DNA from 2 places in the Alishewanella sp. SMS8 genome. Region 1 is predicted to be linked to the other one. Evidence: predicted binding sites of a transcription regulator. Region 1 holds the regulator's gene; the other holds the start of a gene.
The links. Region 1 encodes MetJ, which represses methionine synthesis genes. Its sites were predicted from a motif close to TAGACGTCTAGACGTCTA; they were not measured.
Positions count from the first base shown of each region.

Region 2: metK (methionine adenosyltransferase) is a predicted target of MetJ. The motif match lies at 3,872-3,889, and genes of this name have one in related genera.

Region 1 covers NZ_JAPJEA010000002.1:296,229-301,274, forward strand. The annotation lists gene metB (cystathionine gamma-synthase) at 1-990, opposite strand, end outside; gene metJ (met regulon transcriptional regulator MetJ) at 1,168-1,503, shown strand; gene ORJ01_RS08925 (malic enzyme-like NAD(P)-binding protein) at 1,544-2,785, opposite strand; gene ORJ01_RS08930 (hypothetical protein) at 2,874-3,065, shown strand; gene ORJ01_RS08935 (tetratricopeptide repeat protein) at 3,167-4,066, shown strand; gene rpmE (50S ribosomal protein L31) at 4,297-4,509, opposite strand; gene priA (primosomal protein N') at 4,722-5,046, shown strand, end outside.
Region 2 covers NZ_JAPJEA010000003.1:169,166-174,211, forward strand. The annotation lists gene rsmE (16S rRNA (uracil(1498)-N(3))-methyltransferase) at 1-673, opposite strand, end outside; gene ORJ01_RS11255 (AbgT family transporter) at 780-2,360, opposite strand; gene metK (methionine adenosyltransferase) at 2,548-3,696, opposite strand; gene tkt (transketolase) at 4,059-5,046, shown strand, end outside.

The sequences.
Region 1 (5,046 bases):
GCCTCCCAGTGACTGTGCCAAAGTAAAATACTCTAGAGCATTGAAAAAATCTTTTAACAATGCCGCAGGAGCGTTCAACTCAAAACTACACATCGCCCCAAAACCCAATTGCTGTTCTTTAGCAATCTGATGCCCAGGATGACTTGTCAGCCCGGGATAATACACTTTAGCAACTAAAGGATGCGCCGCTAAAAAATCGACCACTGCAGCCGTATTTTCTTGTTGCAGCTTTAAGCGCAAGTTTAACGTTCTTAAGCCTCGCAAGGTAAGATAGGCATCAAATGCTCCACCGGTTAAGCCTAAACAGTTTCCCCACCATTTTAATTCTTCGCCAACCGCCAGATCCTTAGCAATCACGGCACCGCCGATAATGTCAGAGTGGCCATTAATAAATTTCGTCGTCGAGTGTATGACTAAATCTGCACCTAAGGAGAGGGGCTGCTGTAATACTGGCGATAAAAAGGTGTTATCCACCACCACTTTGGCTTTGAGGCTGGCCGCTAACTGACAAACCGCTCGCACATCAGTAATTTGCAGTAATGGGTTACTCGGTGTTTCTAACCAAATCATGCTGGCTTGGCTTAACCGTAATTGCTCGGCCCAATCGGCATCTTGAAAATTGATAATGTGTAATTTAAAAGCCTGCTTCTTTTGCGCCAAATTGGTAAATAATCGATAACTACCACCATAACAATCATGCGGGATCACTAAGGTGTCAGAGGGTGTCAGTAATTGCAGTGCTAACAAACAAGCTGACATACCAGTATTGGTGATAATCGCTTTAGCACCGCCTTCGAGTTCGGCTAACGCCTCCCCTAATACATCGCGGGTAGGGTTATTTGAACGTGAATAATCATAAGGACCTGGCTGCCCTAATGCCGGAAGTTGATAAGTTGAAGTGAGGTAAATCGGTGGTGTCACTGCACCAAAGGCGGTATCTTCCGCAATACCCGCTCGAGCAACGATAGTCGCTGGATGACGCTTGGTCATAATACGCCCTTTTGGATGTTTAGATGTCTAAAAAGTATAATGCGTTAACACTGGAAGTCAAACCATTTAGCCGTCTATAATGTTTATTTGTTGCACAGTGTTTGACTGTAACAGAGAAAACAGTAGAATTTCGCACTTGCGCGAGCAATTTCTCTCGACCAATAACAAGGGACCCTTATGGCTAAGTGGAATGGTGAGTATGCTCACCCTTACGCGGAACACGGTAAAAAATCAGAACAAGTTAAAAAGATTACCGTATCGATCCCGCTGAATGTTTTAAAAGTGCTAACTGACGAACGCACTCGCCGCCAAGTGAACAACTTACGGCATGCGACAAATAGTGAGTTATTGTGCGAAGCCTTTTTGCACGCCTTTACTGGCCAGCCATTACCGGCTGATGACGATCTACGTAAAGATAATCCGCATCAAATTCCTGCTGAAGTTCGGCAGATTTTGACCAGCATGGGTAAACCCATCCCAGTCATCATTGAAGCAGAAAACGACGAAGAATAAAAAAACCGCCAATAGGCGGTTTTTTTATAAGCGGCTCAGCTTACTTATAGTAATTATCAGGCAGTGGTAAACGAGCAACGCCAGAGTTTACCGCGGCTTCCGCCACAGCACGTGCCACTCGAGGTAACAATCTCGGATCCATCGGTTTTGGAATAATGTAAGATTTACCAAACTCTAAAGCTGATACATCAGCCGCCGCCAAAACTTCGGCTGGCACCGGCTCTTTAGCAATTGAGCGGATCGCTTCTACTGCTGCAAGTTTCATTGCGTCATTGATTTCACTGGCACGTACATCTAAAGCACCACGGAAAATAAACGGGAAGCACAAAACATTATTCACTTGATTAGGGTAATCAGAGCGACCTGTTGCCATGATCAGATCTTTTCGAGCCGCGTGCGCGAGCTCAGGCTTAATTTCCGGATCAGGGTTTGAACAAGCAAAAATAACAGGCTTATCTGCCATTAACATTAAAGCTTCTGCTGGCAACACATCGGGGCCCGATACACCAACAAAAACATCCGCCCCTTGTAAAGCATCTTCTAAAGTCCGTTTATCTGTATTATTGGCAAATAACGATTTATATTGGTTTAAATCTTCGCGCCGAGCATGGATCACCCCTTTGGTATCCAACATATAGATATGCTCACGCATGGCACCGCATTTAATTAATAACTCCATGCAAGCAATAGCCGCAGCACCCGCACCCATACAAACGATAATGGCGTGTTTAATATCCTTACCTTGGATTTCTAACGCATTAAGCATACCGGCAGCAGTGACTATTGCAGTACCATGCTGATCATCATGAAACACCGGGATGTTGCAGCGTTTGATTAACTCTTTCTCTATTTCAAAACATTCTGGCGCTTTAATATCTTCTAAATTAATACCACCAAAGGTATCGGCAATATTGGCAACCGTCGTTATAAACTCTTCCGTCGTGCGATGTGACACTTCAATGTCAATCGAATCTAAGTTGGCAAAGCGTTTAAACAACAAGGCTTTACCTTCCATCACCGGTTTTGATGCTAAATGCCCGAGATTGCCCAAACCTAAAATCGCAGTACCGTTAGAAATCACAGCGACTAAGTTACCTTTAGCGGTATATTTATACACATTGTCTGGATCAGCAGCAATTTCACGAACGGGCTCCGCCACACCTGGGCTGTAAGCTAGCGCAAGATCGCGGACGGTTTCAGCCGGTTTGCTAATTTCAATACTAATTTTTCCTGGGCGGGGTTCGGCATGGTAGCGAAGTGCCTGTTCTCTGAAATCTGTCATTCTAATTGTCCTGGAGTAAGGTAAGCGGCGACAGGCTGCAATTATGCTTATTATTGTTTTACAGCAAGCCAGATGAAGGCTCATTTTAATGAGCTCTTTAATAGAAAAACACCAATTTGTTGCTGGACCTACCAGCCTAAGCAAGTATGACCACCTTCTTGTTGATATTTTCTTCTCTTCTTATAGCAAGAAATGCGCTAGCCATAAAGAAGCCTATACACTTAAAACCCAATCTCTTGCTGAGTATTTATATGTTGAACTAGTCACCACCAAAATTTAACATAAATAAAACAAATCACTATTAATTTTAGCGACATCCCTTGACCGTCATTAAAATATCACTACAATATCTGGTAAATATTTAGTTAATGAGGTTATGCCATGCGCCTTTTATCGATCTCTGCACTTATTCTCGTAAGTAGCATCAGTATTAGCCTGCCCGCCACTGCACAAAATGCCGGAAACAATGAGCAAATATGCACTGAAACTGACTGCACAAAAGAGCTGCGTAAATTGATGCGACTGGCTCGAGCAGGTAGCGGCGATGCCGCGGCGATCGTTGCCATGTCTTATGCGACAGGCGATGGTTTAGAACAGAATACCAGTCAAGCATTACGCTATCTTCGCCAAGGTGTACGCCAGCGCAACCCCATGTCAGTTTACTTGATGTCAGATTGGTTACGAAATGGCTTTGTTATTGAGCAAGATATCGCAGAAGCAGACCGGTTATTAGAACAAGCCATCTCTTTAAATTATGCTCCAGCCCAATATGCAAAAGCAGTAACATTGTTGCAAACTGAAGATCCAACGCAAATCGAGCAAGCTGTGGTATTACTCGAGCAAGCGTCAGAACAAAAGTTAGCAACGTCAATGCTGTTACTGGGCCAACTTAAACAACATGGTGTTGGCACTGAAAAAGATCTTGTTGCTGCGGCGGAGTTGTTTAAACGCTTAGTGTTAACTGGGCAAACCCAAGCCAAACCTTATTTAGCGGAAGTCAGCGCTGAACTAGCAGCAAGCAATGAACATGCAGAATTAGTAAAAGATTTACAGCAAGTTGAAAACATTGAGGTCATCCGCGTGACGGGGCAGCAAATTCAAATGAACAACATGCTTGCCGGTTTAGTCAAACGGTTAAATTCTTCAGGGCTTTATGATAGCCGCTCTGTCGGTAGTCGTATTCGCGGAGTCAGTTGTGAGCAAAGCGGCAGCAATTGCGCCAGTATTAAACCAGACAGCTCTTCCTCTTCAATCAACCAAGTGCTATCAGGTGGTCAATAACCGGTTGTTTGAATTTGCTGTACCATCGCTTTAGCCATAGGTTGTACTCACTTAACGCTATGCCTTAGCTAGCATGCTGAGCATGGCGTTGTTTTATTGTGCTACAACCATCGCCATGAAAACCCTACCGCTATGCGCAGAACAGATTAATGCTAATGTGCACATGCAGGGTATTTTGAAGCAAAAAAAACCGGAGCCTAAGCTCCGGTTTTTTTTCGTTCGGTAATCGATTAACGATTGCCCAAAACAGAGAAACGTTTTTTGAAGCGATCTACACGACCACCTACGTCTAACACTTTTTGCTTACCAGTATAAAACGGGTGACATGCTGAACATACGTCCAAGTGGATGTCTTTGCAAAGTGCAGAGCGAGTTTTGAATGCATTACCGCAAGTACAAGTAGCAGTAATTTCTTTGTATTCTGGATGGATACCTGGTTTCATGGGTTACCTCGTTAGGCCGTATCGCTATCTGGTCACAATTTTTGGCGCCAGACACCATACGCAATTACAGTTAATTTAGGGCGCGTAGCTTAATTGATAGGCAAACAAGTTGCAACCTGCCCGCGGCAAAAAAACACTATTTTTGTTTTACTTGGCAAGCCGGATATCGATCCTTAAACTAACAATCCCTTTGCTTTGTTGTGGAAACCATAGTGACCGTTATTCGAGTGGCTCTGCCCGTCCCGTTACGCCAACATTTTGATTATCTGTTGCCTGAAAACAGCAGTGTAACAGTGGGGTGTCGGGTACAAGTGCCATTTGGTCAACGTCAGTTAATTGGGATTGTTTGGCAAATTGATCCGGATAGTCCTTTTGAACACAGCCAACTCAAAGCAGTAAGTCACATTTTAGAAGACGCTCCGGTGATCTCCGGCACCCTACGCCTTTTATTAAGCTTTGCAGCGGAATACTATCACCATCCGTTAGGTGAAGTGCTGACCGCAGCCCTTCCTGCGTTATTGCGTGAAGGCCGACAAC
Region 2 (5,046 bases), on a different contig from region 1:
TTTCTGTTCGTAAAATGCGCGGTCCAAGCTGAATACCCGTAAACTGGGCTTGGGCCGTCGCGATGACTTCGGCATCCGTAAAGCCGCCTTCCGGGCCAATAACCAGCCGAATTGTTTGCGCTGGACATAATGTTTTAATGGTGGCGCTGGCGCGCGGATCCAAGGTGAGTTTTAATTCTTTTGTTTGTTGGGCCAGCCATTGCGCTAAAGAAATGGCCTGATGCACCCTTGGCACAACACTGCGACCACTTTGCTCACAGGCACTTATGGCAATTTTTTGCCATTGCTCGTTACGTTTAGCCAAACGTTCGCCATCCAGTTTTACGCCACAACGTTCGGTAAATAGGGGGGTAATTTCAGTCACACCTAACTCTACGGCTTTTTGAATAGCGAAGTCCATGCGATCGCCGCGGGAAATACCCTGACCTAAGTGAATAGATAGCGGCGACTCAACCGGGTTAGCCTGTTGTGCCACAACCTGTAACTGCACCTGTTTTTTGCTGACATCTACAATGTTGCTGTCGTAATTAAAGCCATCGCCATTAAAGAGTTGTATGGCTTGGCCCGTTTGCATGCGTAACACGCGAGATACGTGATTTGCTGCGTCATCATCAAGCCACAATGTTTGATTAACACTCAACGTTTGAGGTGTATAAATACGAGGTATACGCATGCCGGCGGTTCCGATGCTAAAAGCGTTAATGTTAGCAGCCTGAGCTGCGGGTTCAAAATAAAAAACCGCTGCGAACAGCGGTTTTGCAAAGTAGGAATGAAACAACTTAGCGCACAGGCACATATTCGTAAGTTGATCCAAAGCCCAGTGGCAGATCTAATGCCCAGAACCCAAGCAAGAAAGCCGTCCACAATATAAGCATCACTACCGAGAACGGCAGCATCAGTGCAACTAAGGTACCAATACCACTGTTTTTAACATACTTTTGGCAGAACACTACAATCAGCGGGAAGTACGGTAACAGTGGGGTGATGATATTCGTTGATGAATCACCTACCCGATAAGCTGCTTGCGTTAAGTCAGGCGAAATGCCTAACTCCATCAGCATAGGCACCATAATAGCGCCAATCAGTGCCCATTTAGCCGACGCTGAACCGACCACTAAATTGACGAAGCCAGATAAGAATACAATACCCACCAGCGTCATACTCAAAGGCAAGCCCATAGCCTTTAAAGCATTAGCGCCTTTTACGGCGAGTAACACACCTAGATTAGATTGGTTAAAAGCGTATAAAAATAGTGCACAGAAAAATGCCATCACAATGTAATAGCCCATACCGCTCATAGCATGGCTCATGCCCTTGACCACATCGCGGTGATTTTTAACCGAGCCAGACACATAACCATATACAATACCTGGCACTAAAAAGAACACAAAGATAATGGTCACAATCGATTTCATTAGTGGTGCGGCGGCAGTAAGCAATGGGTTTACACCGGCTAATACCTCTTCTGGTTTAGCTGCCCAAGGTGTTTGTTCTGGTACCACGATACTTAAGGCAAGTAAGGCGATAACCGCTAACATCGATAAGCCTGCTGCTCGTAAACCACGAGACTCATTAGGCGATAAGGCTTCCATGGTCACCATTTGTGACGTATCACCATCAACTTTAGTACTTTTCAACCGAGGTTCAATCACTTTATCCGTCAGCACCCAACCAATCACAATAATTAAAAAGGTTGACGCAGTGGTAAAGAAATAGTTATTCAGCGGGTTGATGGTGACGCTGGGGTCAAGAATTTGTGCTGAGGTTTGTGTTAATCCGGCGAGTAACGGATCTAGGCTCGATGGCACAAAGAAAGTAGCTGAGAAGCCGCCGGATACACCCGCAAAGGCGGCAGCAATACCGGCTAAAGGATGACGGCCTGCAGCATAAAATATCACTGCGCCAAGCGGCACCACGAGCACATAGCCTGCATCAACCGCAACGTGACTGAGTACACCTACCGCAACAAGTACTGGGGTCAGTAGCATTTTCGGGGTAACGGATAAAATTGAGCGTAGGCCAGCATTAATAAAACCGGTATATTCGGCAACGCCCAAACCTAGCATCGCAACCAGTACCACACCCAGCGGCGGGAAGGTGACAAAAGTATTGACTATATTGGAGGTGAAGTTCGTTAACGCTTCACCCGAAAGCAAGTTGACTATGGCGATTTGTTGACCAGAGCGAGGGTCCAGCTCATCAAAGCTCACCCCCGACAGTAACCACGAGGTTACCCAAACAATCACCATTAACAATGCAAATAATACGGCAGGATCGGGCAATTTATTACCCACCACCTCAATCGTATTGAGCGCACGATTCATCCAGCCATTGTTATTGGCTGCGGTTTGTTCAGACATAACATATCCTTTTTTTATTTTTTATTGTGTACTCACTGTTACAGTGAATGACCCTGGAAGGTACAACTAACCAATAATCATACACAAAACTTGGCGTCAGGTAAGCGGCAAATCAGCTGAACGGTCATTTAAAAAAGAAAAAAGGAGAGCTCAGCTCTCCTTTTTTTAGTTTTTATACAACAATTGCTTATTTTGCGTACTGACGCAGTAACTCGGCTTTATCGGTTTGTTCCCACGGGAACTCGTTGCGGCCGAAGTGACCATAAGCGGCCGTAGGCAGATAAATCGGTCTTTCCAGTTGCAACATTTCAATTAAACCATGTGGGCGAAGATCGAAATGTTCACGCACCAGTTTGATTAACTCATCTTCACTCAGTTTACTGGTGCCGAAGGTTTCTAAGCTGATGGAAGTTGGTTCAGCTACGCCGATGGCATAAGACACTTGTAATTCAAGACGTTCGGCTAAGCCGGCAGCCACTAAGTTTTTCGCGACATAACGTGCAGCATAAGCCGCTGAGCGGTCAACTTTTGATGGGTCTTTACCTGAGAAAGCACCACCACCGTGACGTGCCATACCACCGTAAGAGTCAACGATGATTTTACGACCGGTTAAACCACAGTCGCCCATCGGACCGCCGATGACGAAACGGCCAGTAGGGTTAATAAAATATTTGGTTTTGCTGGTTAGCCATTCTGCAGGTAATACTGGCTTAATAATGGTTTCCATAACGGCTTCACGCAAATCAGCGGTGCTGATGGTGTCACAATGCTGTGTCGACAAGACTACTGCATCAATACCGATGGGCTTACCGTCTTCATAAATAAAGCTTAACTGCGATTTCGCATCGGGACGTAACCACGGTAAGGTACCGTCTTTACGTACTTGCGCCTGACGCTGTACTAAACGGTGCGAATAAGTAATAGGAGCAGGCATCAAAACGTCGGTTTCGTTGCTTGCATAGCCAAACATTAAACCTTGGTCACCTGCGCCTTGCTCGCTTGGATCGGCACGGTCAACACCTTGGTTGATGTCAGGAGATTGTTTACCAATTGCGTTTAACACTGCGCAAGAGTCAGCATCAAAGCCCATGTCTGAATGGGTATAACCAATTTCACGCACGGTTTTGCGAACGATCTCTTCGATATCAACCCAAGCTGAAGTAGTGATTTCACCACCCACAAGCACCATACCGGTTTTAACGAAGGTTTCACACGCAACACGTGCTTTACTGTCTTGTTCTAATATTGCATCCAGCACTGCGTCTGAAATCTGATCGGCAATTTTATCCGGATGTCCTTCAGAAACTGACTCAGACGTGAAAATATGTTGTGCCATTAGTTGTTTTCCACCACGTTGGTTAATGCGGAATGCGCCAAAGCGCCTGTCTAAAATTACGCCTATTTGCAAAAGCTTGTACCGGCAAGCAATGCCAGTGCAGGTTGCAAAGTGATGGGCGCCAAAAAAATAGCCGCTAATTTTAGTGAAAATTGCGGGTAATTACCAGTAATATTTGACGCCCAGACGTCTTTCTTTCCGTCAATTACGCCAGGCGCTGTTTTTAGATCAGATGCCAAGGAAATAAAGGCATCTAGCAAGATTAACATTTGCCATCTGCCGGCAGCTGAGTGAAAATAGTGGTAATTTAAGCAGCAAGCTAGGCGCTTAACTTGCCTTGCGCCCAATTTTCAGGAGTAAACATGCCATCTCGTAAACAACTTGCTAATGCTATCCGTGCACTCAGCATGGATGCGGTACAACAAGCTAAATCGGGCCACCCAGGTGCACCCATGGGCATGGCAGATATTGCCGAAGTACTCTGGCGAGATTACTTGAAGCATAACCCAACCAATCCAAATTGGGCTGATCGTGATCGCTTTGTGTTATCAAACGGCCATGGCTCAATGCTGATTTATTCTTTACTACATCTTAGTGGTTATCAGTTAAGCATTGACGATCTAAAACAATTTCGTCAATTACACTCTAAAACCCCAGGGCACCCAGAATACGGTTATGCCCCCGGTGTAGAAACCACTACGGGTCCATTAGGGCAGGGTATTACCAACGCCGTAGGTATGGCTTTAGCAGAAAAAGCCTTAGCCGCACAATTCAATCAGCCAGGTTTTGATATCGTTGATCACTTTACTTACGTGTTCTTAGGCGATGGCTGCCTAATGGAAGGCATTTCGCATGAGGCTTGTTCTTTAGCGGGTACTTTAGGCTTAGGTAAGCTGATAGCCTTTTGGGATGATAACGGTATCTCTATCGATGGCCACGTTGAAGGCTGGTTTACTGATAATACTCCAGCACGCTTTGAGGCCTATGGCTGGCACGTTGTGCCGAATGTCGATGGGCATGATCCTGAAGCAGTAAAAGCGGCCATTGAGCAAGCGCGTGCGGTTACCGATAAGCCTACCTTGATTTGTTGTAAAACGGTGATTGGTTATGGTTCGCCAAATAAAGGTGGTAGTCATGATTGTCATGGTGCACCGCTGGGCGATGCCGAAATTGCCGCTGCTCGCGCCTTTTTACAATGGCCACATGCGCCTTTTGATATTCCTGCTGATATTTATGCAGATTGGGATGCGAAAACCACAGGCCAACAAGCAGAAGCTAAGTGGCAACAGCTTTTTGCTAGCTATCAAGCCGCTCACCCCGCTTTAGCTGCGGAGTTTTTACGTCGTAGTA